DNA from 2 places in the Serratia sp. 2723 genome. Region 1 is predicted to be linked to the other one. Evidence: predicted binding sites of a transcription regulator. Region 1 holds the regulator's gene; the other holds the start of a gene.
The links. The regulator ArgR, encoded in region 1, controls arginine synthesis, uptake and breakdown. The targets are predictions, from matches to a motif close to ANTGAATAAAAATACANT.

Region 1 (16,313 bases):
CGCGAAGATTATCTGCAAAACCTGGTGCCCTTTCACCAGGGCGATTATTACAGCTCAAACGATCTGGCCGAACTGAACCGTCGTTTGTCTGCCACCAACTGGTTCAACTCGGTGGTGGTATCTCCTGACTTCACCGATGCCAAAGAGAGCAAGATTTTGCCGTTGGATGCGCTGGTAACCCCGCGTAGCAGCAATATTATGGAGCTGGGCGGCGGTTTTTCTACCGATATTGGCCCAAGGGTGCGTGGAACCTGGCGCAAGCCCTGGCTGAACGATCGGGGCCACAGCCTGATCACCACCGCCAGCATCTCCGCGCCGGAACAGCAGTTGGATCTGACCTACAGGATCCCGTTGCTACGTAGCCCGCTGGAACAGTATTACCTGTTGCAGGCCGGTTTCAAACGTACCGATCTGAACGATACCCAGTCTGACAGTACCAAGGTTGTGGCTTCGCGTAACTGGGATCTCTCCAGCGGCTGGCAGCGAGCGTTCAACCTCAGTTGGCGCCTGGACCACTTTACCCAGGGCACCGTCACCAATACCACCATGCTGCTTTATCCTGGTGTGGCCATCAACCGTACGCGTTCACGCGGTGGCCTGATGCCGGTATGGGGCGACAGCCAGCGCTACTCCATTGACGTGTCGGACACCACTTGGGGCTCCGGGGTCGATTTTGCGTTACTGCAGGCGCAGAACGTCTGGATCCGCACCTTAGGGGAGAAAAACCGCTTTGTAGTCCGTGGTCAGGTTGGCTGGATTGAAACCAATGATTTTGACAAAGTGCCGCCGGATTTGCGCTTCTTCGCCGGTGGCGATCGCAGTATCCGTGGTTATAAATTCCAGGGTATTTCCCCGCGTGGAGATGACGGCAAGCTGACAGGTGCCTCTAAAATGGCGACGGGGTCGCTTGAGTATCAATATAACGTCACTGGCCGTTGGTGGGGGGCGATGTTTGTGGATTCTGGGCAGGCGGTCAATAAATTCTCAGACAGCGATTTCAAGACGGGGGCGGGTGTCGGCGTGCGCTGGCAGTCACCGGTAGGGCCGGTGAAACTGGATATCGCCGCGCCGGTTGGGGATAAAGAGACCCACGGCCTACAGTTCTATATCGGTTTGGGGCCTGAACTATGAGCCTGATAAAAAAGATTTGTCTGGGATTTTTGATCCTGCTGTTGTTGCTGATTGGCACGTTGGCGTTTCTGCTTGGCACCACTTCCGGCCTGCATATGCTGATCAACGGCGCTGCCCGTTGGGTACCCGGGCTGGAAATTGCGGCGGTCAGCGGCGGCTGGCGCGATCTGACCCTGAAAGGCGTGAAGTATCAGATGCCGGGCGTGGCGGTTAACGCCGGGCAGTTCCATCTCTCGCTCGATCTCTCCTGTTTCAAACACAGTTCATTGTGCGTCAATGCGCTGACTGCACAGGATGTCGATGTGGTGGTGAAAACCGCTGAAATGGCTCCTGCTGCGCCTGTTGAGGAAAGCAGCGAACCGATCGGCGATCTCAGCACGCCTTATCCCATTACCTTGCGTAAGCTGGCGTTGAACAACGTCAAAGTTACCGTGGACGATACGGCGATCTCGCTGGGGGAATTCAGCACTGGCGCGCAGTGGCAGGAACGTGCGTTGACGCTGAGGCCAACTACGATCCGAGCTTTGCTCATTGCCTTGCCAAAAACACCTGCAAATCCTTTGCCGGAGGTGCTGCAGCCTGCAGTGGAGAAAGTGGCGGACAAGGTGGTAGAGAAAACGACGGTTGCGCCAGCATTGGTGCCACCGCCAGTGGAAGAGAAACCGTTGGGCGAAACCCTGAAAGCGCTGTTTGCCAAACCGTTGCTGCCGGATCTGCCAGAAATTCGTCTGCCGCTTGATATTAGCGTTGAGGATATTAGCGGCGAGCAACTGCATCTGACCGGGGACACAGAGGTATCGATCACCCGCTTGCAGCTACAGGCCAGCACCAAAGATCAGCATATTCAGCTAGATCGCTTCGACGTGAGATCGCCACAAGGTATGCTTTCCGCCAAAGGGCAGGCAACGCTGACCGGTAGTTGGCCGGTGGAGATGGTGGCCAACAGCACGCTGAATATCGATCCATTGAAAGGCGAGAAGGTGAAGCTGAATGTGACGGGTGGCCTGCGTGAAGAGCTGAAAGTGGCGCTTAATCTGTCTGGCCCCGTTGGTGCGCAGCTGGATGTGCAAACCCAGCTGGCAGAGGTGGGTTTACCCTTGGCGCTGACGCTGCAAAGCAAACAGCTGAAATGGCCGCTGACCGGCGAGGCGCAGTATCAGGTTAATGACTTCCGCCTGCGCTTTAACGGCAAGGCCGCAGATTATGCGCTCTCTACCCGTGCCAATTTCAAAGGCCAGGATCTGCCACCGGCAGTGCTACAGCTTGATGGTAAAGGTAATCTTGAACAGTTCAGACTCGAGCGCCTGCGGTTGGTTGCGCTGGAGGGGAACACCGATCTGACGGCGTTGGTGGACTGGAGCAAAGCGATCAGCTGGACGTCACAGCTGACGCTGTCGGGTATTAATACCGCCAAGCAATGGCCGGAATGGCCGGCGCGGTTGGAAGGGAAAATCACCACCCGTGGCAGCCTGCATGGCGGCAGTTGGCAATTACAGGTGCCGGTGCTGCAGCTCGACGGCAATGTAAAACAAAACAAGGTATCGGCGCGAGGCTCTCTGCGTGGCAATGCGGCCGGGCAGTGGGCGATCCCCGGTATCGATCTGGCCTTAGGGCGCAATACGCTCAGCGTTAAAGGCCAGTTGGATGAGAAGAGCTGGGTGCTGGATGCCAATGTTGATGCAGCGCATCTCGACGGTGCTTTACCGGGGCTTGCCGGCAATGTCCGTGGGCAGTTGAAGCTGCGCGGTAATCTGCAGGCACCGCAGCTGTTGGCAGACCTGACCGCGACAGGCTTGCAATGGCAGGCGTTGCATATCAATCGGGTGAAGATTGACGGCGATGTCCGTTCCAGCGATCAGATCCAGGGGCAACTGGCGGTACGGGTTGAACAGTTGAAACAGGATGCATTGCAGATCAATCTGTTGACGTTGGATGCCAGAGGCAACGAGCGCCAGCACCGGCTGCAAGTGAATATCGACGGCAAGCCGGTTTCCGGGCAATTGGCCCTGGAGGGCAGCTTTGATCGTCAGCAACAGCGCTGGCGAGGCAACCTGAACAACACTCGCTTTGATACACCGGTGGGTGAATGGCGTCTTAGCCGTGCCATTGCGTTGGATTACCTGAACACGCAACAGAAGGTCAGCGTAGGACCGCATTGCTGGGTGAACCCGAATGCCGAGCTGTGCGTACCTAAAACCATCGAGGCGGGGGCCAGCGGCCAGGCTAGTGTGGTACTCAACCGCTTCGACCTGGCAATGATCAAACCGTTCCTGGGGCCGGATACCGCCATGAACGGGGTCTTTAGCGGCCGAGCTGACGTGAGTTGGCAACCGGGTGGCGCATTGCCACAGGCGAAGGTTTCACTGGTGGGCAAAGGGGTAAAAGTGGTGCAGCAGGTGCAGGGCAGCGCATTGCCGATCGCTTTTGACACGCTGAACCTCAATGCGGGTCTGAACAATGGCCGGGCGCAGGCAGACTGGCTGATCAAGCTGACCAATAACGGCCAGTTTAACGGCAACGTTCAGATCGCCGATCCGCAGGTGCGTCGTGCCATCAGCGGCAACGTAAATATCACCAATGTGTCGCTGGCGCTGCTTAACCCGATTTTGACGCAGGGCGAAAAAGCCGCGGGGATGCTGAATGCCAACCTGCAATTAGGCGGCAATGCGCAGAACCCGCTAGTGTTTGGCCGTCTGGCGCTGGATAAGGTGGCGATCGCTGGCCACTGGATGCCGTTCGATATGACCGAAGGCCGCCTGGCGCTGAACTTCAATGGGATGACCTCGACCCTGGAAGGGTTGCTGGCGACCACGCATGGGCAGCTCAATCTGGCCGGGGATGCCGACTGGCGGGATATCAATGCCTGGCGTGCACGTATTGCCGCCAAGGGCGATCGGTTGCGGGTGACCCTGCCACCAATGGTACGTATTGATGTTTCACCGGATGTGGTGTTTGAAGCCACGCCGCAGCTGTTCTCACTCGACGGTAGCGTGGCTATTCCTTGGGCTCGCATCACGGTGCAGGAACTGCCAGAAAGCGCAGTCGGGGTTTCTCCTGATGAAGTGATGCTGGATAACCAGCTCAAGCCGATCCAACCGGCGACAGCAGGGATCCCAATCAACAGCAATCTGACGATCCGTGTGGGTAACGACGTGCGTCTGGATGCATTTGGCCTGAAAGCCAGACTGCGTGGCGACCTGCGTGTGGCACAGGATCGCAATGGTCTGGGGGTGCATGGCCAAATTAATATTCCATCGGGGCGTTTCCATGCTTATGGGCAGGATCTGCTGGTGCGCAAAGGCCAACTGATATTCTCTGGGCCACCGGATCAACCGCTGCTGAATATCGAGGCGATCCGTAATCCGGATGCTACGGAAAATGACGTGACCGCCGGTGTCCGCGTGACCGGCATGGCCGATGCGCCAAGGCTGGAAGTGTTCTCTGATCCGGCCATGTCTCAGCAAGAAGCGCTGTCTTACCTGCTGCGCGGCCAGGGATTAGGGGCTGGCGGTGCCGATGGCAATGCCATGACCTCAATGTTAATTGGTATGGGGGTTGCACAAAGTGGTCAACTTGTGGGTAAAATCGGCGAGGCGTTTGGCGTAAGTAATCTGGCCCTGGATACCGAGGGAGTTGGTGACAGCTCTCAGGTAGTGGTGAGCGGCTATGTCCTCCCTGGCTTACAAGTAAAATATGGGGTGGGGATCTTCGACTCATTGGCCACGCTGACGTTGCGATACCGCCTGATGCCTAGGTTGTATCTGGAAGCGGTGTCTGGTCTAGACCAGGCACTGGATGTGCTCTATCAGTTTGAGTTTTAGCTATGCGAATAATTGTCTACGGCAGTTTACGACGCAAACAGGGAAACAGCCATTGGATGACCAACGCCCAATGGTTGGGTGAACATGAGTTAGAAGGCTACCAGCTTTATAATCTGGGCCACTACCCGGCTGCGATCCCTGGAGAGGGCACGGTACACTGCGAAGTGTATCGTATTAACTCATCGATTCTGGCCGAGCTGGACGAGTTGAAAAGCAATACCAAAGACTACAAGCGCGAGCTGATCCGCACGCCTTATGGCAGTGCGTGGATCTACCTGTATAGACACAGTGTGGATGGTTTCCCGCGGATTGAAAGCGGTGACTGGCTCAAGCGTCTTGACGAAAAGCAGTAAAAAAAACACCGCTCATCTGGGCGGTGTTTTTTCATCAGAAATTCGGGCAGCGCATTACTTCTTGGCGCGCTCGAAAGAGGCAACGATCTCAGCTTTGGCTGCGGCAGCGTCTGCCCAACCTTCCACTTTCACCCATTTACCTTTTTCCAGATCTTTGTAGTGTTCAAAGAAGTGGCTGATCTGCGCTTTCAGCAGTTCTGGCAGGTCGTTCACATCTTTAATGTGATCGTACTCTTTGGTCAGTTTGCTGTGCGGTACGGCAATCAGTTTTGCATCTTCACCGGCTTCATCGGTCATTTTCAGCACGCCAACTGGGCGGCAGCGGATCACTGAGCCCGGTTGCAGTGGGTATGGGGTTGGCACCAACACGTCTACCGGATCACCATCCAGTGACAGGGTATGGTTGATGTAACCGTAGTTGCACGGGTAGAACATCGCCGTGGACATGAAACGGTCAACGAACAGCGAGCCGGTTTCTTTGTCGATTTCGTATTTGATTGGATCGGCGTTAGCCGGGATTTCGATAACTACGTAGATGTCTTCTGGCAGGTCTTTGCCAGCAGGGACCAGGTTCAAGCTCATGTCGGTTTCCTTTAATCAAACCAGAAATGGAGTGGCGGCTATTATAGCGGAGTCTTTTGTGATTTCCCGCCCTTTTCATCATTGAGCTACTGCCTGGTCGATAACAGCAACTTTTCCAGATTAATCCCTTAATGATTGAAGTTTACTCCTCGGCTGCCGATAACTTCCCCAAATAATAATGGTCCAGTAGCTAGCTGACCCTGTCTTTTTGCCTCCTCTACATCTGATGCCACTTATTTTCTAAAGCCGGGAAACACTCATGTTAAAGAAGATCACCGTTAAGGCCGGGCTGATTGCCCTGTTGAGCCTGATGACGTTGCTGTTGATTGTTGTCAGCATCATCGGGGTTAAAGCCATTAACGAAGGAACGCGTTCGCTACAGACTCTGAACCAGATCCTGGGGGAAGAACTGGGTTCGTTGGCCAACAGCTCCAATTTGGCGCTACGGGCCAGAACGGCTGCTTCGCTTGCAGTACGCCAGCGCGAGATTGGTCAGATTGAGGTTGCTGACGCCTCGGTGGGGCGCATTTATGGCTATCTGGAACAGTCGAAAAAGGAAATGGCGCGCTTTGTCGATGTGGGAACAGTGACCGAACGGGGTCGCCAATTCTCTTTGCGGATGCAGGCGAGCTATCGTGCCTATCTGGAACAGGGCATTGCGCCCATGGCGGCGGCGATCAAGGCGGGGAAGTTGGATGACTATTATGCCATTCAAGAAAATCATATCTCCAGGCTGAGCATTGCTTTTGAAGCCGATCTTAGTGAATTCCGCGCGTTTGCCATGGATATTGGCCAGCAGCGTGCGCATGAGGCAGAAAGTAATGCCAGCACCAAGATTATCCTGATTGTCGTGGCTGGGCTGCTCAGCGTGTTACTGGCGGTGCTGGCCTGGTTTGCTATGCGCGTGATCTTGCTGCGCCCGTTAGATGAGTCGATCGTCCAATTGGAGCATATCGCCGCCGGGGATCTGACCCACGATATCAGCGGTGAGGGCGAGACCGAAATGGGGCGCTTGGTACGCGCGATGCAACGTATGCAGCAATCGCTGGTGATGTCGGTCAGTAAAGTCCGCGATGCCAGCAGCCAGATCGATACCGGTTCCCGCGAGTTGGCTGCGGGCAACGTTCATCTGGCGCAGCGTACGGAGGAATCGGCCGCTTCGCTGGAGCAAACCGCCGCCAGCATGGAGCAGTTGACCTCTACGGTGAAAATGAATGCTGAAAACTGCGAACAGGCTAACCAGTTGGCACTGAGCGTCTCCGATATTGCCGAGCAGGGCAGTGACGTGGTCAGCCAGGTGATGAGCAAGATGCAGGCCATTACCGACAGCTCCCGACGCATCGCCGACATCATCAGCGTGATGGACGGGATCTCCTTCCAGACCAATATCCTGGCGCTCAACGCGGCGGTAGAGGCGGCACGTGCCGGTGAACAAGGCCGTGGTTTTGCCGTGGTGGCCGGTGAGGTACGCAGCCTGGCTCAACGTAGTGCGCAATCGGCCAAAGAGATCAAAGGGCTGATCGAAGTTTCACAACACCGCGTGCGGGAAGGTGAACAGATGGCGGCAACGGCGGCGAAGACCATGAACGGAATAACCGGTGAAGTCGGGCGCGTCACGGCGCTGATGCGTGAAATCTCGGCGGCCACTCGCGAACAAAGCAGTGGTATCGAGCAGGTCAACCTGGCGGTAGTGCAAATGGATCAGGTGGCACAGCAGAATGCGGCGCTGGTGGAAGAGTCTGCGGCGGCAACGCGCTCTTTGGAAGAGCAGGCGCAGCTATTGGCACAGAGTATGGCTGTGTTCAAACTGTGATGTGAAGGGGCGGCACGCCGCCCCTTTTATCTCGTTACTGGTCCGGGAAATCAGCAATAAAGCGTTCGGCGTCTTCTACCATCGATTTGGTTCCGACGAAGAATGGCGCACGCTGGTGCAGTTGCTCCGGCACGATATCCAGAATGCGGTTTTTGCCATCGCTGGCTTTACCCCCGGCCTGTTCCGCCAGGAACGCCATCGGGTTGCATTCATACAGCAGACGCAGCTTACCCTTTGGGTGGCTGGCGGTGCTTGGATAGATATAGATGCCGCCTTTGAGCAGGTTACGGTGGAAGTCGGCAACCAGTGAACCGATATAGCGTGAGGTATAAGGGCGCTGGGTGGCTTCATCCTGCTCTTGGCAGTATTTGATGTATTTCTTCACCCCGAGCGGGAACTTGATGTAGTTACCTTCGTTGATGGAATACATATTGGCTTTTTCCGGGAAGCGCACTTTCTCGTGGGAGAGGCAGAACACCCCCAGAGACGGATCGTAGGTAAAGGCATGTACGCCATAACCGGTGGTGTATACCAGCATGGTGGAAGAGCCATAAACCACATAACCGGCCGCTACCTGGGCATGGCCAGGCTGCAGGAAATCTTCTTCGGTGACTGGCGTGCCAATCGGAGTGATGCGGCGATAGATAGAGAAGATCGTCCCGACCGAGACGTTCACATCAATGTTGGACGAGCCGTCCAACGGATCCATTAGCACCACATACTTGCCATTCTCAGCTCGCTCGCCGTCGAAAATCACGATCTCGTCTTCTTCTTCCGAAGCGATGCCCGCTACTTCACCACGAGCCTTCAACGCGGCTTTCAGCTTTTCGTTCGCGAACAGGTCCAGTTTCATCTGAACTTCGCCCTGAACGTTGGAAATGCCGTTAGCCCCCAAGATATCAACTAAACCCGCCTTGTTGATATCACGGTGAATGATTTTGGCACCCAGTTTAATGGCTGAAAGTAATGAAGTCAGCTCACCGGTGGCGTGAGAGAAGTCGTGTTGTTTCTCGACGATAAATTCGCCTAACGTTTTCATGACACAATCCCTGAATCTACGGATGGATAGCGGCTTGTTAACATACCGCCAACGTTTTCGTCAGCAGTGTAGCCCAAAGCAACTTGCGATTCATAGGCAAATCCATTTCTTCTGAGCGATTCTGAGCGCTAGAATAGGCAGCAAATCGATGCACTAAAATGAGAAACCTAATGCGCATACATATTCTTGGGATCTGCGGCACCTTTATGGGGGGGCTAGCCATGTTGGCTCGTTCACTGGGGCACGAGGTGACCGGTTCAGATGCCAACGTCTATCCTCCGATGAGCACCTTACTGGAAAAGCAAGGGATCGAACTGATCCAGGGCTACGATCCTGCCCAATTGGATCCGGCTCCGGATCTGGTGATTATCGGCAATGCCATGAGCCGTGGTAATCCTTGCGTAGAAGCGGTGCTGGAACAGAGCATTCCTTACATGTCTGGCCCTCAGTGGCTGCATGATTATGTCCTGCGCGATCGCTGGGTGCTGGCAGTAGCGGGAACACACGGTAAGACCACCACCGCCGGAATGGCGACCTGGATCCTGGAAGCCTGTGGCTATCAGCCGGGCTTTGTGATTGGCGGCGTACCGGGCAATTTCGATGTCTCGGCCCGTCTTGGCGGCAGCCCGTTCTTTGTCATCGAAGCCGATGAGTATGACTGTGCCTTCTTCGACAAACGCTCCAAGTTTGTTCACTACTGCCCGCGCACGCTGATCATGAACAACCTCGAGTTCGATCATGCCGATATCTTTGACGATCTGAAAGCCATCCAGAAGCAGTTCCATCATCTGGTGCGCCTGGTGCCGGGCCAAGGCAAGATTATCCTGCCGGAAAACGACACCCATCTGAAACAGGTGATGGCGATGGGATGCTGGAGCGAACAGGAATGGGTTGGGGAAGGGGGCGCGTGGCGCGCGCACAAACTGGCGACGGATGCCAGCCATTACGAAGTGTTCCTCAACGGCGAAAAGGTGGGCGAGGTTAACTGGGCGCTGGTGGGCGAACACAACATGCATAACGGCCTGATGGCGATCGCCGCCACCCGCCATGTTGGCGTACAGCCAGCCGATGCCTGCCGAGCGCTGGGTGACTTTATCAATGCCCGCCGCCGTCTGGAATTGCGCGGTGAAGCCAATGGCGTCACGGTGTATGACGACTTTGCCCATCATCCGACCGCCATTCTGGCCACCTTGGCGGCGCTGCGTGGCAAAGTGGGCGGCACCGCGCGCATTCTGGCCGTGCTGGAGCCTCGTTCCAATACCATGAAAATGGGGATCAGTAAAAACGATCTGGCCCCGTCACTGGGCCGTGCTGACGAAGTGTTCTTGTTCCAGCCTCACCACATTCCGTGGCAGGTAGCGGAAGTTGCTGAAGCTTGCGTCCAGCCTGCGCACTGGAGTGCCGATCTGGATACGCTGGTGGAGATGATCGTGAAAACCGCACAGCCGGGTGACCATATTCTGGTGATGAGCAACGGCGGATTTGGCGGCATTCATGACAAGCTGCTGGCGGGGCTGGCTAACAAGGCCGAACCGAAAGAAACCTACTGACATTAGCTAAACGGGAGCTGCATGCGGCTCCCGTTGTAATATTAAGGCCGCTGAGCGGCCTTTTTTACACCCATAAAAAAGCCCTCGCGAGCGAGGGCAATGGGGTTCGTCGGATAGGACGACGACAATTTCCGAGGATATAACGTTTACCTGAGAACTCGGCAGTGGCAGTGACGAGGGTAGTCAGTTCAGTAAGCGCGACCTCGGTTTTTTACTTGTAGATTTCAGCCGTTGCGTGCCAGTTGCCATTTTCATAGGCTTCGATCACTCGGTAGGCTTTGGCCCCTTGCTGGTCCGCTTTATCAGACAGCGCCTGACGGATATCAGAAGGTGCGCCACCCACGCCGCTAGCGGTAATGGTGCCGACAGACTGCAGATTGCTGGCTTGGGCATCAGTGACCAGGTTAGCCGCAGAAGCACCGAAAGAAACGGCAGACAGCAGGCTAAGTGCAACGAGAGTCGTTTTCATGTTCATGATACTTGGATCCTTAATCGTTCAGAGATAACGGCCTGGAAGGGCTTTACAGCGTTTTTTATACTTGAAGGCGGTTATCTACTTGGGTTTTTACCAGAGAGTTGTCGTGCAATGCTCAAATAATATCTTGTACTTATTTGTAAATCTCGGCGGTAGCGTGGTAGTTGCCTTCGTTACGAGCTTCGATCACGCGGTAAGCGGTCGCGCCTTGGGCATCGGCTTTAGCAGACAGTGCCTGACGGATATCAGAAGGAGCTGCACCGACGCCGCTTACGGTGATGGTACCGGCAGACTGCAGTTTTTCAGCCTGGGAAGCATCGATGGATTGTGCTGCAAATGCGCCGAAAGACAGCATGGACAGCAGGCTGATTGTTGCTACGGTAGCTTTAATTTTCATGATTTATCCTCTTCGTATTCTTTTATCAGTTCCAATGAACTGTGATTTACGTCACGGAAATGAGTATACATCTAGTAACGGCAAATATTAATAGCTGACTAACAGTTTCTAGTGAAACTTTATTGGGGTGGGCGTTACTTTTAATAACCTTATGGAATAAAAAACGGCGATAAAATGCGCTTTTGATGTTAAATTTTTGTAATTTCAATGAGCTAAGTGTTTTTGACTAAAAGTGCGGAAACTTCCAGTCACTATCACCAGTCACCCAGAAATGTCTTTGAAATGTGCTGTCGGTCGGCTTATTAGCAGTTTTAAACGTGGTAGGCAGCGCAGAAGAAGTAAATGAAGGGTTAATTAATAAAGGATGCACCGCCCGTGACAGAAAGCCGCAGGCGGTACTGAATGCATCAAAGTTCCTGTTCGAACAAGGAGAGAATGGCTTCAAACAGTTGGCGTGCGGTAAAGGAGCTGGCCGGAGTGACAAAAATAGTGTCGTCACCGGCAATGGTGCCCAGGATCCCTTCGGATTTGCCCAGCGAGTCCAACAGGCGGGCAATCAGCTGCGCCGCACCAGGGCTGGTATGGATCACCACCACCGCGTCGTTATGGTCCACGTCCAGCACCAGATTCTTGAGCGGGCTGGTGGTGGTTGGGACACCGAGTTCGGCCGGGAGGCAGTACACCATCTCCATCTTTGCATTACGCGTGCGCACCGCCCCGAACTTGGTCAGCATGCGTGATACCTTGGACTGGTTAATGTTCTCGAAGCCTTCTTCTTGCAGCGCCAAAACGATCTCGCCTTGAGAACTGAATTTTTCTTCTTTCAATAACGCTTTAAACGCCTTGATCAGATCTTCCTGCTTTGCGGGATTACGCATTTTGCACCGTGGAATGTTGGTAATAGAGCTGATTATTATGCATATAAATGCATTTTTATGCAATGTGGGGCTGTCTGGAAAATTAAAAATGCCCAGACAGAAAGGCAAGAGCGCAATTTTAACAAAATCCGTTGCTCATGAATATGCCCTTTTGGTGCGGGAAGCGAGCCAGCTCTCCGGTAACGAAAATGTTATTAAAATGATGTTGTTCTGATGTTACGTAAGGGTGTAATGTAACCGCCGGTTAACGTGATCGTGAAAAGCTTGGCACTATTTTCGATTAGTGTGCGCTATGCCCTTAATGCATAAGCTATTTACTTTAAAATGCTCGCAACATCGGCCATTTTATTGCGTCAGATCTAAAACCGACTGTTAAGAGGTTGTTTTTAAAGGCGTGATAAATTAAGGTCCGTGACCAAAGAATTCACGGCGCTTTTATATTTAAGACAATAAAGGAGTATAGGATGAAAGTTGCAGTTCTCGGTGCTGCTGGCGGTATTGGCCAGGCCCTCGCCCTTCTACTCAAGACCCAGCTTCCTTCAGGTTCTGAACTCTCCCTCTACGACATTGCCCCTGTTACCCCAGGCGTTGCCGTTGACTTAAGCCACATCCCAACCGCAGTTAAAATCAAAGGCTTCAGTGGCGAAGATGCGACCCCTGCGCTGCATGGTGCGGACGTGGTGCTGATTTCTGCTGGCGTTGCGCGTAAACCAGGGATGGATCGTTCCGATCTGTTCAACGTTAACGCTGGCATCGTACGCAACCTGATCGAGCAAGTGGCCAAAACCTGCCCGAAAGCCTGCATCGGTATCATCACCAACCCGGTGAATACCACGGTGGCCATTGCGGCAGAAGTGTTGAAGAAAGCGGGTGTGTACGACAAAAACAAACTGTTTGGTATCACATCGCTGGATATCATCCGTTCCAACACCTTCGTTGCGGAACTGAAAGGCAAACAACCGGAAGAACTGAACGTACCGGTGATTGGCGGCCACTCAGGCGTGACCATCTTGCCTTTGCTGTCGCAGATCCCAGGCGTAAGCTTTAGCGATCAGGAAGTGGCTGATCTGACCAAACGTATCCAGAATGCGGGTACCGAAGTGGTTGAAGCCAAAGCCGGTGGCGGTTCTGCAACCCTGTCTATGGGCCAGGCTGCTGCACGTTTTGGCCTGTCTCTGGTGCGTGCGCTGAGCGGTGAGAAAGGCGTCGTTGAATGTGCCTATGTTGAAGGGGATGGCAAATATGCCCGCTTCTTTGCACAGCCACTGCTATTGGGTAAAAACGGTATCGAAGAGCGTAAAGACATCGGTACCCTGAGCGCCTTCGAGCAAAAAGCGCTGAGCGAAATGCTGGACGTACTGCACAAAGATATCGAACTGGGCGAGAAGTTTATCAACAGCTGATCTCTCAGTATGTGATGTTTTGATAAGCCGCCGGGCCGAATCCGGCGGCTTTCTTATGTTTATCATGATTTGATTCGACTTTTCCGATCTCGCAGATGATGGGTAAGCGGATCAAAATACCTGCTCGGCCAGATCTCTGCCGGATGCACGTTCAGTGCGTCAGCAATCAACCATTCTCCCTTTGGCCAAGGACGTGACAGCGCGTTGGCCAACGTCGAAGAACTTAGCCCTGCCTCTCGTGACACCGCTGCCAGAGTGGTACCTCTCTTCTTCAAAGCCGCGATGACGTCTGCTGGATGCCAATCTGGGTCCCGTGAATTCATATTTTCATTCCTTTTTTGATTAGAGAAAGTTCTGTTAGTGGTATAACTAACAGGTAAGTATTAATCGTTTGAACAACGTGAAGCGTTTATTCAGAAACTAGGATACCACCAAGTTTCCAGAAAATACCTTATGGTTTCTGAAAAATTTGTCTTGCCACACTATTGTCCCGAGATCATGGCTATGAAAAACGAGTGGTTTGCTGCCAAGGAGTTGATAGGCATCGCAGGATTACCGTCCTCTACACAGGGAATCAATCTGATGGCCCGGCGCGAAAATTGGCTCAGCCGTCGCCGCAAAGGCGTTCAAGGCAAGGCGCTGGAATACCATTTTGACAGCTTGCCTACCGGCGTCAAAAACCTGCTGGTATTGCGTGAAGAGCCTGCGGTCTATGAGGCCGGGCGTCAGGACTCGCTGGCGGTGTGGATCGAATACTATTACCACCTTTCAGACAGTGAGCGTGGCAAAGTGATGGCGTTTTTGATGCGTGAAGGTATGGATAGCCTGCTGACCTGGATTGCTGAAAAAAATAAGCAGTGAGCCATTCCCTAACTGACCTGCGCTACATAAGGGGCCGCATTGAACCGCGCCCGATTAGCCATATGCGGCTCCCACCAAGCTGCTTTCTGCGTTGCTTCAGTGTTTCCCTTCCTTTGTTTGGTAAATATTTCTTGAGTATTGCGCCAGTTTTTTGGTTATTGGCAACGGCCTGGTTAATGTTATAACTAGCTTATTGGCATTAGTTGTTCATGCAACTGGAAGGTCTGATAAGTCAGTTAGGGACAACGCCGAGATCAAGGAGGGGGAATGGACAAGGAATGGTTTACCGCCAACGAACTGAAAGGGAAGGGGGAATTGGGCAACTCCCCGCAAGGGATCAATAAGCGGGCACGTGAGAAAAACTGGCGATGGCAGCGGCGTTTTGGCAAGCAGGGGGTGACTAAGGAGTATCATATCAGCAGCCTGCCCCTCTCGACCCAAAACGAGTTGTATCCCCAGAGCTACCCCCTTGCCGCAGAGGAACCGGCGGCTTATACCGTCGCCCGTGATGGCGATCCCTGGCTACGTTTGCAGAGCTATCTGGCAGGTATGAAACCAGACGAATACGCGGTTTTATTGACTTTTCTGGCGGCGAAGGGGGCTGCGGGGCTACTGGATCTCATTAGCAAGGCAAATAAATAGGCCCGCAACGCAGGCCTATTTGAATATTTGGAAACTTAAGTTTCTTAAAAGTCTCGTTGAACCGCCAGATGCGCTAATCCTTCCAGTGCGGTTCGATAAGGAGAGTCGGGCAAAATCTGCAATGCGGCGATCGCCTTGTCCGCTTCTTCTTCTGCGCGCTGACGTGTATAGGTGAGTGAACCACACTCCTGCATGGTAGCCAGAACCGGCTCCAGCAGATGGCGGCCATTCCCCTGTTCAATCGCGCCACGGATCATCGCAGACTGTTCGGCATTGCCATTATGCATCGCATGCAACAACGGCAGCGTCGGCTTGCCCTCGTTCAAGTCATCGCCGGTATTTTTACCCAGGGTCACGCCGTCTGCACTGTAGTCCAGCAGATCGTCGATCAGTTGGAATGCCGTGCCAAGATAGCGGCCATAGTCTTGCAGCGCCTGCTCTTCGGCCGGTTTGGCTTCGGAGAGGATGGCTGATGACTGGGCCGCCGCCTCAAACAGACGAGCGGTTTTGCTGTAGATGACCCGCATATAGTTTTCTTCACTGATGTTCGGATCGTTGACGTTCATCAACTGCAGCACTTCACCTTCGGCGATCACGTTGACCGCTTCGGACATCACTGCTAACACGCGCAGCGATTCCAGGCTGGTCATCATCTGGAAAGCACGTGTATAAATGAAATCGCCCACCAACACGCTGGCGGCATTGCCAAACGCCGCGTTGGCGGTCGCCTTGCCACGACGCATGTCGGACTCATCCACCACGTCATCATGCAGCAGGGTCGCGGTATGAATGAACTCTATCAGGGCAGCGACGGCAATGTGTTTATCGCCTTGATAGTGCAAGGCCCGTGCCGCCAGAACGGCGATCATTGGGCGAATGCGCTTACCGCCACCGCTGATAATGTAATAGCCAAGTTGATTGATGAGCGTGACATCGGAATTCAACTGTTCGAGAATTGTTGCGTTCACGGCCGCCATATCTTGCGCGGTTAACTCAGTAATTTGTTCTAGGTTCATTGTATTTTTTTCAGCTGTGTTTCTGTTGACCGCGATGAGAACGCTGCTCACATCGGTACATGGCGGTAACTGTCCTGTTGATTGTACTTGAAAATCGGCCCAGATAAACGTTGTGAGAGAAACTGTGTTTTTTTTCTTCTTTTTTCACCTTCTGGCCCTAATCTGCTCTTGTCATATGCGGGATTATTGCGTAGAATTCGCGCCCTATTGTGAATATTTATAGCGCGCTCTGTACTGAACAGTTGGGCACGCGGAAAGCGGAGTTTTATATGTACGCGGTTTTCCAAAGTGGTGGTAAACAACACCGAGTAAGCGAAGGTCAGACCGTTCGCTTGGAAAAGCTGGACATCGC
Region 2 (16,313 bases), on a different contig from region 1:
TACCACTTCACAGCCGCCGTAGTTCTCTTTCAGCCATGGAATGATGGCCGAAGTATCCAGACCGCCGGAGTACGCCAGAACGATTTTCTTGATGCCTTTGTTTTGCATTGTGTTATTCCTTTTTAATTCTAAATTTAAGCGAGGATCCGGGTGCCAATCGACACACCATTAAACAGAGCAGGGAGCTTTTCGGCATTACGCCAGCTGGCGATATCTACCGGGCGGCCAAGGGTACGTGCGGCATCCAGCGCCGCATTGACCTTCACCACCATACCATCGGTAATGATGCCTTGAGCAATCAGTTGCTCGGCTTTTTGTGCTGTCATTTCCGCGATGCGCTGCCCTTTGCCGTCGAGAATACCGCTAACGTCCGACAGCAGGATTAAATCCGCCCCCAGCGTGGCGGCCAGGGCCGTCGCAGCCTGATCGGCGTTTACGTTCATCAGTTGGCCTTCGGCAGTAATGCCGATGGAGCTGACCACCGGCAGGTAGCCAGCGCCCAACAAGGTATTGAGCAGCGCAGGCGTTCCTGGCACTGCATGGCCCACGTGGCCCAACGCCGGGTCCAGTTGTGTTACCGCAACGCTGCCGCCGTCTGCCAGGCTCAGGCCAACGGCATTAATTTTGTGCTTCACCGCCCAGGCCAGCAGGGTTTTATTGGCCGTTCCTGCCAGTGCGCCGGTGATGATGTCGATCTGATCGGCTGGAGTAACGCGCAGGCCGTTCTTCTTCACTACCGGCAGGGAGAGCTGTTTCATCAGCTCATCCACTACGCAACCACCGCCGTGAACGATCACCAGCGGGCGCTGATGTTCCTGGCGATAAACATCCAGCGCGGTAAACAAACGCTCCAGCGCTTCTTCGCTGTCCAGTAGCACGCCACCTAGTTTGATAATCAATGGATTCATTGCTGTTTACTCACGCTGATTTAAAGTAAGGATTGGGTTTCCGGGAAGCCGAAACGAATATTCATACACTGCACCGCCTGAGCTGCCGCACCTTTCAACAGGTTGTCTTCTGCGGCTACGGCGATCAGATGCTCGCCCTGCACGGCAAAGCCGATATCGCAGAACGGCAGGCCCACCACGGATTTCAGTGCTGGCACCCCTTGGTCATACAACCGCACCAACGGTTTGTCGTCATACGCCGCATGGTAAGCCGCTGCCACGTCTTGCGCGGTGACGCCCTTGTTCAGGCGGCAGGTGATGGTTTCCAGAATACCCCGAGGGAAGTTACCCAAGTGTGGCGTAAAGATAACTGGCACCCCAAGATGGGCAGCAATTTCTGGCTGATGACGATGATTGAACAGGCCGTAAGGTTGCAGGCTGACTTCACAGAAACTGGTCGTAACGCTGGCTTTACGCCCTGCACCGCTCACGCCGCTAACGGCGTTGATGACCGGCCATTGATCCAGGTTCAGTAATTGCTTGTCGAGCAGCGGTTTGAGCGCCAGCTGCGCCGCCGTTGGGTAGCAGCCCGGCACGGCAATCAACTGCGCCTGCTTGAGTTTTTCACTCTGCCACTCCGCCAGGCCGTAAACTGCCTGCGCCAGCCAGTCGGCATGCTGGTGTGTAAAACCATAATACTGTTGATAAAAATCAGCATCCTGCACGCGGAATGCGCCGGAGAGATCGAACACCACGCAACCCGCAGCCAGGAATGCTGGCGCGATGTCGTGGCTCACCTCATGGGCGGTCGCGAGGAAAACAACGTCGATGCCTTTGGCCGCTGCGGCAACATCAACCAGCGGCTGTAATGGCAGATCGACGATGCCTTTTAATTGAGGGTGCAGCTCGGAAAGCAATTTTCCTGCATCTGCACTTTGCGCTGAAACCGCTAAAGCGGTTATGTTCATGTGTGGGTGGCGATTCAGGTAAGCCGTGAGCTCTGCTCCGGCATAACCGCTGGCACCAACAATCAGCGTATTCAACATGTGGCCTTTCACCTTCTTGGCTAGCAATCTAAGAGTCACTGCGACCCTGGTAGCAGGGCTTGGTCGCGTTGTTGCGCGGTTCACCCACGTGGTTGAGCATGATGTTTTTATCAACATCCGGGTTACAGGTTCCCTTACGCTCTAGCTTACTGTATTTTTATTCAAAATAAATGCATGAATATTGATACTATCCTAACCAAAGGCTGTCAACAGTGAAGATGAAATTACCTCCATTTATTGAGCTGTACCGGGCGTTGATCGCCACTCCATCGATCAGCGCCACCGATGGCGCCCTCGATCAGAGTAATGAAGCATTAATCAACTTGCTGGCCGGCTGGTTCAACGATTTGGGCTTCCGCGTCGACGTGCAGCCCGTGCCGGACACCCGCAACAAATTCAACCTGCTGGCCAGCCTTGGCGAGGGCAGCGGTGGCCTACTGCTGGCGGGCCATACCGACACGGTGCCCTACGATCAGGGGCGCTGGACGCGAGATCCCTTTACCCTGACCGAGCACGACAACAAGCTGTACGGGCTGGGCACCGCCGACATGAAGGGCTTCTTCGCCTTTATCCTGGATGCGGTACGCGATATCGATGCCGGCAAGCTGACCAAGCCGCTGTACATTTTAGCTACCGCTGATGAAGAAACGACGATGGCTGGCGCACGTTACTTTGCAGCCTCCAGTAAAATCCGCCCGGACTTTGCCATCATCGGCGAGCCAACCTCGCTGCAACCAGTGCGCGCGCATAAAGGCCATATCTCCAGTGCGATCCGCATCGTCGGCCAGTCGGGCCATTCGAGCGATCCGGCACGCGGCGTCAATGCCATCGATCTGATGCATGAGTCCATCGGGCATCTGATGGCGTTGCGCAAAACGCTACAGGAGCGCTACAACAATCCGGCGTTCGCGGTGCCTTACCCCACCATGAACTTTGGCCATATCAGCGGCGGCGATGCGGCTAACCGTATCTGTGCCTGCTGTGAGCTGCATATGGATATCCGCCCGTTGCCCGGTATGACGCTGGACAACATCAACGAACTCCTGCATGAAGCGCTGGCTCCGGTAAGCCAACGTTGGCCGGGCCGCTTGACGATCGATGAGCTGCATCCGCCGATCCCAGGTTACGAATGCCCAACTGACCATCACATGGTGGCGGTGATTGAAAAACTGCTGGGTTCACGCACCGAAGTGGTCAACTACTGTACCGAAGCGCCGTTCGTCCAGGAAGTCTGCCCTACGCTGGTGCTCGGTCCAGGTTCGATCAACCAGGCGCATCAGCCGGATGAGTATCTGGACACCGCGTTTATTGAGCCAACGCGTAAACTGCTGGGTCAATTGGTCGACCATTTCTGCCGGCAATAAACCTTAATAACAACAGGGGAATGGGTTACCATCCCCTACCTCTTAAGAAGTAATAATTTATGCCGATAAGCCAGACTGATAACCGGCCGCGCGTAATTAAATTTCAGAAAATACGCCGAATTTGATGTTTTTTTGCTAAAAATAGTGTCAATTGATGATTGGACAGGCACGTGACCAGATAAAACCGGCGGTCTGCGTCGGCACGTGAAATTTACTTACAAGATGAAAAATCACGTACTCATCGTGTTCAGGTAGTGGCGAAAAACACCACGATCGGAGGATGATAAGTATGCAAAGAACTGGGTCAGGGATTATATGAACGAACAATATTCGGCAATGCGAAGTAATGTCAGTATGCTCGGCAAATTGCTAGGCGATACCATTAAAGAAGCGCTGGGCGAGCATATTCTCGATCGCGTTGAAACTATCCGTAAGCTTTCCAAATCCTCACGTGCCGGTAACGAGGCGCATCGTCAGGAGCTGCTCTCCACGCTGCAGAACCTGTCCAACGATGAGCTGTTGCCCGTTGCCCGCGCCTTCAGCCAATTCCTTAACCTGACCAACGTTGCCGAGCAATACCACAGCATCTCGCCGCACGGCGAAGCGGCCAGCAACCCGGAAGCCTTGGCGCAGTTGTTTACCAAGCTGAAAGACAACAAGCTGGATAACAAACAGCTGCAAAAGGCGGTGGACGACCTTTCCATCGAGCTGGTTCTGACCGCTCACCCAACGGAAATTACCCGCCGCACCCTGATCCACAAGCTGGTTGAGGTGAACACCTGCCTGAGCCAGTTGGACCATAACGATCTGGCCGACTACGAGCGCAATAAAATCATGCGCCGTCTGCGCCAACTGGTCGCACAGTCCTGGCATACCGACGAGATCCGCAAGAATCGCCCATCCCCGGTCGATGAAGCCAAATGGGGCTTTGCCGTGGTGGAAAACAGCCTGTGGGAAGGCGTACCGGCCTTCCTGCGCGAGTTCAACGAACAGCTGGAAAACTCCATCGATTACCGCCTGCCGGTGGAAGCCGTGCCTATCCGCTTCACCTCCTGGATGGGTGGCGACCGCGACGGCAACCCGAACGTGACCGCTGAAATCACCCGTCACGTACTGTTGCTAAGCCGCTGGAAGGCCTGCGATCTGTTCACCCGGGATATTCAGGTGCTGGTCTCCGAACTGTCGATGACCGAATGTACCCCGGAACTGCGGGAATTGGCCGGTGGTGACGAAGTACAAGAACCTTACCGCGAATTGATGAAGCAACTGCGCAGCCAGTTGATGAGCTCCCAAGCCTACCTTGAAGGCCGCCTGAAAGGCGAACGCGTGCTGCGTCCGCACGATCTGCTGGAAAATAACGAGCAGTTGTGGGAACCGCTATACGCCTGTTATCAATCTTTGGTGGCCTGTGGCATGAGCATTATCGCCAATGGCCAACTGCTGGACACCTTGCGCCGCGTACGCTGCTTTGGCGTACCGCTGGTGCGTATCGACGTGCGCCAGGAAAGCACCCGCCATACCGAAGCCATTGCCGAACTGACCCGCTATCTGGGCCTGGGGGATTATGAAAGCTGGTCAGAAACCGACAAGCAGGCGTTCCTGATCCGTGAGCTGAACTCCAAGCGTCCACTGGTGCCACTGAAGTGGGAGCCGAGTGCAGAGACGCAGGAAGTGCTGGAAACCTGCCAGGTGATCGCCGAAGCGCCACAAGGTTCGATCGCCGCCTACGTCATTTCCATGGCTCGCACCCCGTCCGACGTCTTGGCCGTACACCTGCTGCTGAAAGAAGCGGGTTGCCCATTTGCCCTGCCGGTCGCCCCACTATTTGAGACCCTGGACGATCTGAACAACGCCGACGACGTGATGACCCAGTTGCTGAACATCGACTGGTATCGCGGCTTTATTCAGGGCAAACAGATGGTCATGATCGGCTATTCCGACTCGGCAAAAGATGCTGGCGTGATGGCGGCCTCCTGGGCGCAATACCGCGCACAGGACGCACTGATCAAAACCTGTGAGAAGGCCGGAGTGGCGCTGACGCTGTTCCATGGCCGTGGTGGTTCGATTGGCCGTGGTGGCGCACCTGCCCACGCCGCTCTGCTGTCCCAACCACCAGGCAGCCTGAAAGGTGGCCTGCGCGTGACCGAACAGGGCGAGATGATCCGCTTTAAATTCGGCCTGCCAGAAGTCACCATCAGCAGCCTGGCGCTGTACGCCGGTGCGGTGTTAGAAGCCAACCTGCTGCCACCGCCGGAGCCTAAGCCAGAATGGCGCACGCTGATGGACGAACTGTCCGAAACCTCGTGCAACATGTATCGCGGCTACGTGCGTGAAAACCCAGAATTTGTGCCTTACTTCCGCGCCGCTACGCCAGAGCAGGAACTGGGGAAACTGCCATTGGGTTCACGCCCGGCCAAACGTCGCCCGAACGGCGGTGTTGAAAGCCTGCGTGCTATTCCGTGGATCTTCGCCTGGACACAGAACCGCCTGATGCTGCCAGCCTGGCTGGGTGCCGGTGCTGGCCTGCAAGAAGCGGTGAAAGCTGGCAAGCAGGACCAGTTGGAAGCCATGTGCCACAACTGGCCGTTCTTCTCTACCCGTATCGCGATGCTGGAGATGGTTTACGCCAAAGCCGACCTGTGGCTGGCGGAATACTACGATCAGCGTCTGGTGGACAAGTCCCTGTGGCCGCTCGGCCAGCAGCTACGCGATCAATTGGCCAGCGATATCAAGGCGGTGCTGACCATCGCCAACGACGATCACCTGATGGAAGACCTGCCGTGGATCGCCGAATCTATCGCGTTGCGCAACGTCTACACCGACCCGCTTAACGTGTTGCAGGCCGAGCTGCTGCACCGTTCGCGCCAGCAGGAGCAACCGGATGCTCGCGTTGAGCAGGCTCTAATGGTCACTATCGCTGGCGTGGCGGCCGGGATGCGCAACACCGGCTAATATTGCTTCACCATTTGCTGCAAGCACCGATGCGATCGGCGTCGGTGCTTATTCTCCCCCCGGTTATCCCCATTCTAATCTGCGGATTTTTGTCCCATCGGTCACTCACGGCGGGTTATCAATGCTATTATTGCTGACACTCATTTTGAGTCCATGCTCCGTTTGGCCGCACCTTTTGCGTTGATTATGCGATGAATTCAGTCAGGAAGAGATAAAAGATGGGCGATAAGACCAATGTCACTGAAACAGATTTCGTTGATCGTTTAATCCAGGAATGGTTAGACACGGTACCCACTTTAGATTTGTCTGGCCTGCCGGTGATCGCCAGGATCGTACGCATGAGCCACTATATCTCGCAGTTTGTCGATGCCAACTTCGCGCGCTATAACCTGACGATTGGTGAATTCGAAGTGCTGGCCGCCCTGGCCCGCAACCCCGACCGCCAGCTTTCTCCCAAAGATCTGCAAGAGAAAATCCTGATTTCCTCTGGTGGCTTATCCAACCGGATTAATCGCCTGGAAAATAAAAAGTATATTGTCCGCATGCCCGATCCTTCAGACCGGCGTGGCGTGATTGTTAAGATCACGCCGGAAGGCCGGAAATTAACCCTGGAAACGGTAGAAACCCATGTGGCAATCGAAAAAGCCTTGATCCAGGGGCTGGACGAGGAAGATCAAAACCAGTTGGCGGAGCTACTGAAAAAATTGATCCTCTCGCAAAAATCACAGCTGAACGAAAAAACCAAATCGGCCTGATGTCGTTAGCCAGAATTGTCTCCCCCCTTTCCCTCCCCCCAAAGGGCAAGAGTTTTGGCGGCGCTCTTACTTGACTCGTCCCGGATCACCAGGGTTGTTGTCCTGAATGGCGAGCACCAAATGTGATTTCACTCTACCTCCTTGTTTTCGGCTACCGAGGCGGCTTGTGAACGATTACCGATTGAAAACGCACATCGGTTGGGAACAGGATCCGCGCATCCCGGCGGAATCGTTCTGCCTGCGCGAAATGCTGCTGATGCTGCAATATCTGTATCAGGCTGGCATAGACGTTCTTGTCAATGCGGCGCCCAAGATAGGATTCGGCCCACTGACATTAGTAATAATTAAGCATAATGGTGGCAGAGCTTTGATAAGATCCTGGCGCGTCAATCGTTCCGTTTACATGTGCTTTAAGGAGCAGTTGCCCATACGAACCCCGCCCTACAACCTTCGACGTTGATGTCATTGAATACCCATTCATTGTGAGTTCAATCGGCTTCCCCCCAAGCTTGGGGTTTGACGTGAGTAACGAAGCACCAATAGAGGCACCATCGGCACCGGCACCGCTGCACGAGAACCATCCTGATACGCTCCCGTCGGGTATCGACTGCCCAGGTGCTACCGTCCCCAGATTGATCTCGGAACCAAGCGAAATCGTACACTGCGTGTCTGGCTTCGAGAAGAGACCACAGGTAGTGTTAGGCGCTAGAACCGCGACCCCCGCACTAGCAGCAGGCAACGCGCCGAAACCCACACATAGCGTACCCCATGCCGCATCTTTCATCTCTTCAACGGACGCTATTGGTACAGAGGCTCCTCCCGACATGGAGAACTTGCTAACATAAGCCTGGTACGCACTTTCCCAGCTAGTATTGGCCCTAACTTTGATTGATATATCGTGCACACTCGAAGCGGTGCCGTTACATGTCCCGCCAGCGTCACAGAGTTTGCCGATCGGGCCAAGACCAGATCGGGGGTAAAACCCGACATAACACTCACTCGCGTTGTTGGCGCATGTTACGTCCCCTGGAACCGGTAGCGAGTCATCAACGATACTCCATTTATAGATGAACCACACTTTGGAATCTCTTATTTCCGTCTTTATTGGTTCCCCCCACGAGGAATACGCCCATGCACCAGGCAGTGAGAGTAGTAACAGGAGGGGGATCAGCAGCGTTCTATACATATTTAACACCCGCGATTAAAATAAAACCCGTGCAATCCTTGGCTTGCTGCCTGCAAAGGGTTGCTTGTTCAGTTAACCCAGCATATTTCATAGGGATCCCCCTCGACAGCTGCATATTCGGGCTGCCGCCATTCGACGTTTTACTCATAGTCCAGCCTAAAAGTGGCAATACCGGTAAATACCCCACGGCCAATGGCTTTGTTGTTTATCGCCTCCGGTTCGCCGCGTACATAGGCCTGTAGGTTAATCACGTTATTGCCGTCTCTGAGCGGGTAGGCATTCGTCTGTTGATTCAGCGGTAGCGGCTGACCTTGCGGCGTTTCCATGCCGATAGCTATGCCGGTCACCGAGTTAACGCCGTCTAGAGCCAGCAACCCAGGCAGAGCGGTGCTTGCCGGGCCGCTGAAGGTGATCTTCAGCATGTTGTTCAAGCTGACGTCACAATCCATCAGATGCAACTGAAACAACTTGCCTTGAGTGCGGCTATTGAGGTACAGGTATTTGTCGATCACCGTACCAAAATCCAACAGAATATTTTCATCCTCGGGCAGCAGGGTGCAAGGCTCCGCCACCAGCTCACCTCGATACTGCACGTTGACCCCCGCAGTGGGGGCCGCCAGGGCTGCACTCAACGGCCCCATTCCAAAACCTGCCAACAACCAGCACGCCAATTTTGTCATGCTTATTTCTCCTACGGATATTCAAGCTGCAAAGTCGCCCCAGCGGTAAAGATCCCTTCCTGCAACGTCACCCCGGCCTTTTTCACCGGCATGGCAATAAACTGTGACGACTTTTGGGAGGAAGGAATGGCCAACGTGCTGCCCACGTCAAACGGAGTCATAGTTCCGCTCTTTTGCTGCTGTAGCCGAATACCAAGCTGTGGAATATTGCTCTGCACCGCCGCGTTATCAAACGTGGTAACCACCCCCAGATAACGCAACAGCATGTCGGTGCTCGCACCTGCGCATTCGTATATCAACTCAAATGGCTGCTGGTAGTTCTCGCCGTCAACTTTGCTGACCCCAATCTTGCCAAAATCAATCTCTACCGCCTGACCCCCATTGATAGTACAAGGCGGTACCGACACCTCTACCTTGATCTCCACAATCTGGGTAACCGCGCCGACAACCAACGGCATCGCAGCCAATAGACCGCAAAACACCTTTACCCCCACGCTGGCTCTGTCATTCATACCCCGCCCCTTCAGTCATAGCTCAGGTGAAAGTCCACCACGGCCCGGTAGCTGCCCGCTATCAGGTTGGCTAGCGTCCGCTCCGGTGCAACGGTGTAGATCAGGGTGTTCTGGCCTGGCGCCAGCAACAAGGGTTGGCCCCAACTGCCCAGCCGCACATCCTGCCCCCGATCGTTTGCCATCCGTAGCCCCATGCCGGATACGCCCTGCGCCTTCACCAACTGCGGATTATCGGCATCGCGGGTCGCCTTGAAACTCACAGACACTGCTGGCTGATTGTCAGCCCAGGTCAACCCACCGGTACGGACGTCCCCGCTACCGGCAGGACTGCGCAAGCAGTCCTTCAGGCGCAGCTCGAACGCCACAGGCTCACCGCGATCCCCCACCTGCCACAGACGACCGGTTCCGGTCTCACCCAGTTGAATATCCTGGCGTGCGCTATCCATCTCCAGCCTGCAGGCACTCTCGGTCAGCGCCCCCTGTACCGACAGCGTGCCGTTTGCGCCGTCTACCGCCCTGTTATCTGCCGCCTGTGAAGACGGCAGCAACAGCATGGCGGTAGCCAAACTTACGGGCACGCTCATCGCCAACGCCACCAAGCTGCCGTAATAGCGCAGTTCGGTCAGCCAATACGCACGGTTTTTGTTCCCTGTCATGTTGTTCTCCTGCTCCATGGTGCCAATCCGCTGATATCTCACGCTCAATCTCGTGGTGTTTGAGCGTGCCTTATGCGCCTTTCTTCTCCGGCACCAACGTGCAGGCACTTCCACCGCAGCTAAAACTCAGCTGCGGCCGACCACCGTAGTCGTTGATATAGGTCAGCACCGGGTTGTTGCCCACGCTGGTCACGCCCACGGTCAACGGCAAGTTGCCTTTTGGCGGCACCATCATCGGTTCAAAACCTTTTACCCCAGCCCCGTCCTTTTTACTGCTGGCGTCCACCAGCGTGACATAGTACGGCGTTGGGTTGTGCACCACGTACTTGTCACCCTGGCGGGTCAACGTTATCTGCTCCTGTGGCGGAGCCGCATTCCTGTCCATGGCGATCGCCGCCGGGCGATAAAACAGTTTGATACGCGTCTGCAGGGCAATTTGCAGCGTATTTGCCTTGTTGCTCTTCGGCGGAATTTCCCGCAGGTTGAAGTAGTACACGGTCTCACGGTCCTGCGGCAACAACTTAACCGCTGGCAGCGCCTGGATTTTCACCTGGCTCGGCTTGCCCGGTTCGATGCGCTGTACCGGTGGTAGTACGGTCAGCGGGCTCTGGATTTTGTTGCCTTGCTCATCCTCAATCCACCCCTGTGCCAGATAGGGCAGTTGCTTGTTTTGGTTGCTGACGTTCAGGCTGACCGAGTTCTGGCTACCCTCAAAAATGACCCGCGTACGATCCAGCGCAATAGCCGCCTGAGCCTGCTGACTGGCCAGCGAGGCCAATAGGGTAGCGGCCACTGCCGCCGATTTCAGGGTGTTGCTTCGCATAGACATTACGACTCCATCGTGTGGATTTAGGGTCAATTCACTGTTGCACATGGCTTCTTCCTGGCCCTCACGGGCTCTCAAAATGGGGGTAAAAATGCTTTCATTACTCAGCTACAGCGGCAGTATCCGGCCCTGATTTAACTGACGCCGTTTCCTGCGGAGTACCCGCTTTCGATTCTTTATCGTTAGATATCAACACTGGGCTACTTAATGGGCGACAAGGCAGCAATAAGGTGTTCAACAGCATGTCCACCAACAACGGTGTCGGCATCTGCACTGCACATTGCGCACTCCCATTCCAGTACACCGTCATGATTTCACCCGCTTTAAGGCCACTCAGATAAACGCCGCCGCCATCATTCACAATGCCGGTTTCCTGCTTACGGGTGTTCATCACCGTAGCTCCAAGCGGCGGCTCACTGCCATCGGCCAGCTTAATGACCGCCATTGCCTTCTCACCGGCAATCACATCAAACCGGCGGTAGCCAATGGCCCCCTCTGTCAGCGTGGCCTGCACCACCGAGTTGCTGGCTTCAGCGTTGTTGCCAAGCTTGTTCAGGTCAATGCTGGCCTTGTTGCGGTAGTAGCTGTTGACGTCACCGAGCACCACTTTGCCCCAGGCGTTGGTATTGCTGGTGCTGCCGTAGCCGCGCACCGGCACATCTGGCACTCCATCGGTGTCAATCAGCATTCGCGTGCCACCCTGCACCCCTACGCGGTGGATGGCCCCACCTTCCGGCGTCAGCGTCATCCCGCCCTGGGCATTCATGCCAAACGCACTGTAACGCCCTTCCTGATAGCTGGTATTGGCGCTCAGGCGAGCCATATTGCCTTCATGGGTGTAATAGCCACTCAGGTTGGCCCCTGTGCGAGAATGGCCAGCACTGAGCTGATAGGTATTGTGCTCATCAACCCGGTCGTAATACCCCACCCGATGGGTGATGTCGTCGCGATTCACCGTCGTGTTGTAACTCAACGTAGAACGGTCACCCCAAGGCATCGACAAAGACAGGTACGCCCCGTCATCTTTGGTGCCGTTATATTCATTGCGGTACGCCGACAAAGACAGACTCAGGTTGCGGAACCTGCCGAGGTCGAAATAGCGTGACATCGTCAGGTTGTAACGGTTATTGGCCGGGCGATCCCAGAACGTCTCATGGCTATAGTTGAGGTAGGTACTCAGCCCCAACTCGCGGAAATGCTTATTAAACGTGATGGTGTACATCTCTTTACCGTTGCCGGTACGAGTGCCGTAATAACGTGCATCCAGGTACTCACTCATGCTCATGAAGTTCTGTTCTGAGAAGCGATAACCCGCAAAGGTCACCTGGCTGTCGTACTCATCAAAATCCTTCGAATAGCTAAGACGGTATGAACCGCCGCTGAGCGTGCCACCGGCCTGTGGCAAGCGCGCCCGTGACTGGGTGGCATCAACAGACAGCGCCCCCAGCGCCATCAGGTCACGCCCGATACCCACCGACACCGCGTTATAATCACCCCCTGCCAGCCCACCGCCATACAGCGACCAGCCGTTGCTCACGCCCCAGGAGAATTCCCCGGTACCAAACAGCGGGCCACGCGAATGGTGCTGCCAATCTGACGGCTTGCCCGTAGCCAGCTTGAAACGCACCGAGCCTGGACGCGTCAGATACGGGATGCTGGCGGTGTTCATCACGAACTCCTGCACGCTGCCATCCTGCTCTTCCACCTTCACCTTCAGCTCACCACTCACCGCATCACTAATGTCCTGAATACGGAACGGCCCGGATGCCACCTGGGTCTCATACAGCACCCGCCCCTGCTGACTGATAGTCACCTTGGCGTTGGTTTTCGCTACCCCCGTCACTTCCGGTGCGTAACCGCGCAGGCTTGGCGGCAACATGCTGTCATCCGACACCAGGCTTACCCCCATAAAGCGGAAGCTGTCGAACATGCCGGAATCCAGGTTGTTCTCCCCCAGCGTCAGCTTCGAGCGCAGTGTCGGGATGGCGCGATAGGCGTAATAGCGGCTCCAGTCCAACTGTGTGTCTGTGGAGCGGCCCGATGCCGTTTGATGATTGATGTTGGCCTGCCAGTCTGCCCGTAAACGCCAAACCCCCAAGTTAGCCCCGGCCGTGCCGTTGCCACTCAAGTTGTAACTGCTCGCCCCTTGCTTCAACTGCTTTTGCGTTTGCATATTAAGGTTGTAATCCAGCAGCAGCCCTGGGATCCCCTCATCCCAGCGGGATGGCGGATCCCAGTCCTCCGAAGTGAACTCCAGATAGGCCTGGGGGATATTCAAATACAACGCCGAGGTGGATAAATCTCCACGCACTTCCATTCCCTCCAGGCTGGACTCATCCAGGCACTCGTCCTGATGCCACCACCGGAGCTCTTGCATCACCCCTTCTTTCAGCCCCAACTGCTCCACCAGAGCTTTATTTACACAGGCACGGCTACCCTTTGGCTCATCCTCTGGTGCATAAAATGGGATTGCCTGTTCCGGCAAATCGTTTTTATTGATGTGTACCGCCATGCCATACGTGCCCGGCATGATGTAGCCACCACGAGAGAACTGGCTCAAATCGATATTCTGGCGATCTTTCACATCCAGAACATCGGTATTGAACTGGATTTCTTCGGCGGCAAACACCACCATTGACGATGTCCCTAGCGCCAGGGAAATCCAGAGCCCCAGCACCTGAAAACGACCCAACTTCCCAGTCGGTGACAATTCCATATCCCTAGCCTTTTATTAATGTCTTTTCACAATGGCGGTGTATTACGGCGTTTAGAAGTAATCCAATTTAAACCGGATAGATGAAAAATAATCCCCAGCTTTCAAGACATGGTTATTAGCAACCAGTTTCATGGTGTAGTTAAGCCGCATGGTGCCGGGAACAATATTATTCATAGGCAGAGGATCCCCTGGGGTGGCTGAGCGCCCTCCAGGTTCGTTAATTTGCAGAGCTACCCCGGATGCTTCCCCGTGTACACCAAATAATTCACCCTCGGCATCACCATCAAAAGTCACCTGAAAGTGTTTCCAATCGGGTAATTTATTACCACCACGTTCTAATTCACAATTCACCAGTTCAATGGCAAAAGGTTTACTCCGGCCATGGCCATCGCGAATAATATCTGCCAAGGGTACAACGCCAAGATCAATGGTTTGATCGCGACTCTCTACGGCAATTGCACAGGCTGTATCAATAATGGCTCCTTGCATATTGACCCGCCCCCATCCTTGGATGGTACCCTCCGCCTGGGGAGAAAAAGGAATCATGAGAAATATGCAAGAAAACACTACCGCAATATTATTGACGTTCAGCATGGTTATGATCCTTATTCCACTTCGCGCCCATGAAAAGCATGCGGATTTCTCCGCATGCAAAACACGTCACTCCAACAAGGGGATCAGTGCTTATTGATAGGCCAAGGTGAAACCGACAACCGCCTGGAATTCGCCTTCGGTGATGACAGCAGAAGCGCCGTTGCCCTGCATATAAGCAGCAAAGTTCAGGCTATTCTTACCATTTTGCAGCAGTTGAGCTCTGGAGGCTTTGCCCAGTTCAATGACTTTACCTGAACCATCAGTAATAGCGACGCTGGCACCTTTCGCCGTGCCAGTAACACCCAGCAGGCCATTATCAGCACTAGACTCCATGCCGGTGAAAGTTACGGATACTTTATTGTTATCCTTTTCACCAAGTTCGCAATTTTCCAAGTCTATGGAGAAATTACGCGGATTTGATTGACCACCGCCTTTCAGGGCTACGTTAGAAACTTGCCCCAGCTCAATCGTCTGGTCGATGCTGTCAGGGGTAATAGAGCATGGCGCATCAATAATAGAACCGGTAAAAGTCACTTTACCGTGACCCTGATCTTTGGTTGCCGCGTGAGCCACAGAAGATACACCCAGAACGATGACTGCTGCCATCATGATTTTGTTCAGTTTCATGCAAAAAATCCTTATAAAAAAGTTCCATATATTTCAGTGTTGATAGATGCGAAATCCATATTTTTATCGACGACGCTCTGAAAATTGCTTCTCTTATGCTTATGGAAAAACCAGCAAAAACATAAGGAACCACAAGAAGCCGTGAGTCTGTCGATGAGGAGCATTGTAATGTAAAAATAAACTAAACAGATCTTTATATCGAAAAATTACAATAAATTAGATGAATTAACTAAAATAACCATAATTATATGATATTAATATTATCTGAATGAGGTTTGGCGGGGATGCAAAGAGATTAACTTCGATTCTAATAGTCACAGAAAGCCTGCAATAGCTCGACTAGCATAATAGATATCGATGTTACCCCTTTGATGAGAGTTATTTGTTTTACATCATTGGCAAAGTGATTCGCCATTCTCCAGAACCCAAAAATCCATCATCGGTTCAAGATGAGTAAACGCATTGGCTTTGCCTAATCAGGCCTAACGATGATCAATGGAATTGATAAAAACATTAATTATGTCAATGCTTGCCAAAAACAGTGCACAACCGTTCATTTAAAAATGAAACATGAATATCAAATCAACGCTAAATTGCCATCCAGCATGATAGATTTATTGCAGCAGGAACAGCCGCAAGCATCAGTCCTGGCAGTAAAATATTTGCAACCTATATACACTCTCTAAATGGACGCTCCTGATAGTGCTACACTTTTGCCAGATCCTGTTTACCACCAGGGAACGGGTTGACTGTTCCCATAAATATGCGCCACCGTTCCGCTTTGTCGGTGGAGGCAATAGCCCGTGTTGAGGAAGAATAGAGTCGTTAATCTGTCGCATGTTATGTTCCCTCTCCTGACGGAGAGGGTCAGGGTGTCTTTCCTTATTTGTCGGGCACCCTCTCACCACGCAATACCAACCACAACCCAGCTAAAATCAGGCATAACCCGCCAAAGGCCAGCATGCTGATTGGCTCTCTTGCCACCACGATCGCCAGCGCAAAAGCCACGATCGGCTCAAATAATCCCAAGGCAACGCAGGTGGCCGCACTCACGTGTTTCAATGCCAAGGTAAACAGCAGGTAGGCGATGCCGGTGGTACAAATCCCCAGATAAGCGATGATCAACCAGGTTGGCAAGGTCAGTGACGGCGTACCCGCCATCCCCCAGGCCATCGGTATGGCGATCAGCATGGCGATGGCAAAGGTGTGTTTGGTGATGGTTAACGGTGACGCGATGGCCACCAGCCGCTTGCTGAGCAAGGTATACAGCGCATAGCAAAAACCGGCCCCCAAACAGGTTATCAGTCCGACCGGGTTAATCACCCAGGAAGCCGATTGCGAAAGCACCATCCAGATCCCGCCGCTAGTGGCACACAGCACGCCTCCCCACCACAATGCACTCGGTGACTTTCTCAACCAGACGGCTTCAAGCAAACCAGCCCAGATCGGCGCGCTGCCGATCGTCGTGGCGGTACCCACGGCAATCCCGGTGGCTTTTACCCCGGCAAAGAA

Region 2: a site for ArgR is predicted at 2,082-2,099, ahead of argC (N-acetyl-gamma-glutamyl-phosphate reductase). Genes of this name have one in related genera too.

What each region holds. Positions count from the first base shown of each region.
Region 1 covers NZ_JBNDIN010000001.1:113,069-129,381, forward strand. The annotation lists gene tamA (autotransporter assembly complex protein TamA) at 1-1,131, shown strand, start outside; gene tamB (autotransporter assembly complex protein TamB) at 1,128-4,952, shown strand; gene ABIE29_RS00540 (gamma-glutamylcyclotransferase family protein) at 4,955-5,305, shown strand; gene ppa (inorganic diphosphatase) at 5,360-5,887, opposite strand; gene ABIE29_RS00550 (methyl-accepting chemotaxis protein) at 6,147-7,700, shown strand; gene fbp (class 1 fructose-bisphosphatase) at 7,735-8,739, opposite strand; gene mpl (UDP-N-acetylmuramate:L-alanyl-gamma-D-glutamyl-meso-diaminopimelate ligase) at 8,910-10,289, shown strand; gene yhcN (peroxide/acid stress response protein YhcN) at 10,501-10,764, opposite strand; gene yhcN (peroxide/acid stress response protein YhcN) at 10,898-11,161, opposite strand; gene argR (transcriptional regulator ArgR) at 11,569-12,039, opposite strand; gene ABIE29_RS00580 (hypothetical protein) at 12,077-12,253, shown strand; gene mdh (malate dehydrogenase) at 12,504-13,442, shown strand; gene ABIE29_RS00590 (helix-turn-helix domain-containing protein) at 13,505-13,765, opposite strand; gene ABIE29_RS00595 (DNA-binding protein) at 13,947-14,303, shown strand; gene ABIE29_RS00600 (DNA-binding protein) at 14,571-14,945, shown strand; gene ispB (octaprenyl diphosphate synthase) at 14,990-15,961, opposite strand; gene rplU (50S ribosomal protein L21) at 16,231-16,313, shown strand, end outside.
Region 2 covers NZ_JBNDIN010000011.1:148,938-165,250, reverse strand. The annotation lists gene ABIE29_RS17155 (argininosuccinate synthase) at 1-108, opposite strand, end outside; gene argB (acetylglutamate kinase) at 135-908, opposite strand; gene argC (N-acetyl-gamma-glutamyl-phosphate reductase) at 929-1,933, opposite strand; gene argE (acetylornithine deacetylase) at 2,152-3,297, shown strand; gene ppc (phosphoenolpyruvate carboxylase) at 3,613-6,249, shown strand; gene ABIE29_RS17130 (MarR family winged helix-turn-helix transcriptional regulator) at 6,468-7,004, shown strand; gene ABIE29_RS17125 (fimbrial protein) at 8,331-8,870, opposite strand; gene ABIE29_RS17120 (fimbrial protein) at 8,882-9,382, opposite strand; gene ABIE29_RS17115 (fimbrial protein) at 9,394-10,038, opposite strand; gene ABIE29_RS17110 (fimbria/pilus periplasmic chaperone) at 10,109-10,861, opposite strand; gene ABIE29_RS17105 (outer membrane usher protein) at 10,965-13,580, opposite strand; gene ABIE29_RS17100 (fimbrial protein) at 13,632-14,126, opposite strand; gene ABIE29_RS17095 (fimbrial protein) at 14,265-14,801, opposite strand; gene ABIE29_RS17090 (DMT family transporter) at 15,684-16,313, opposite strand, start outside.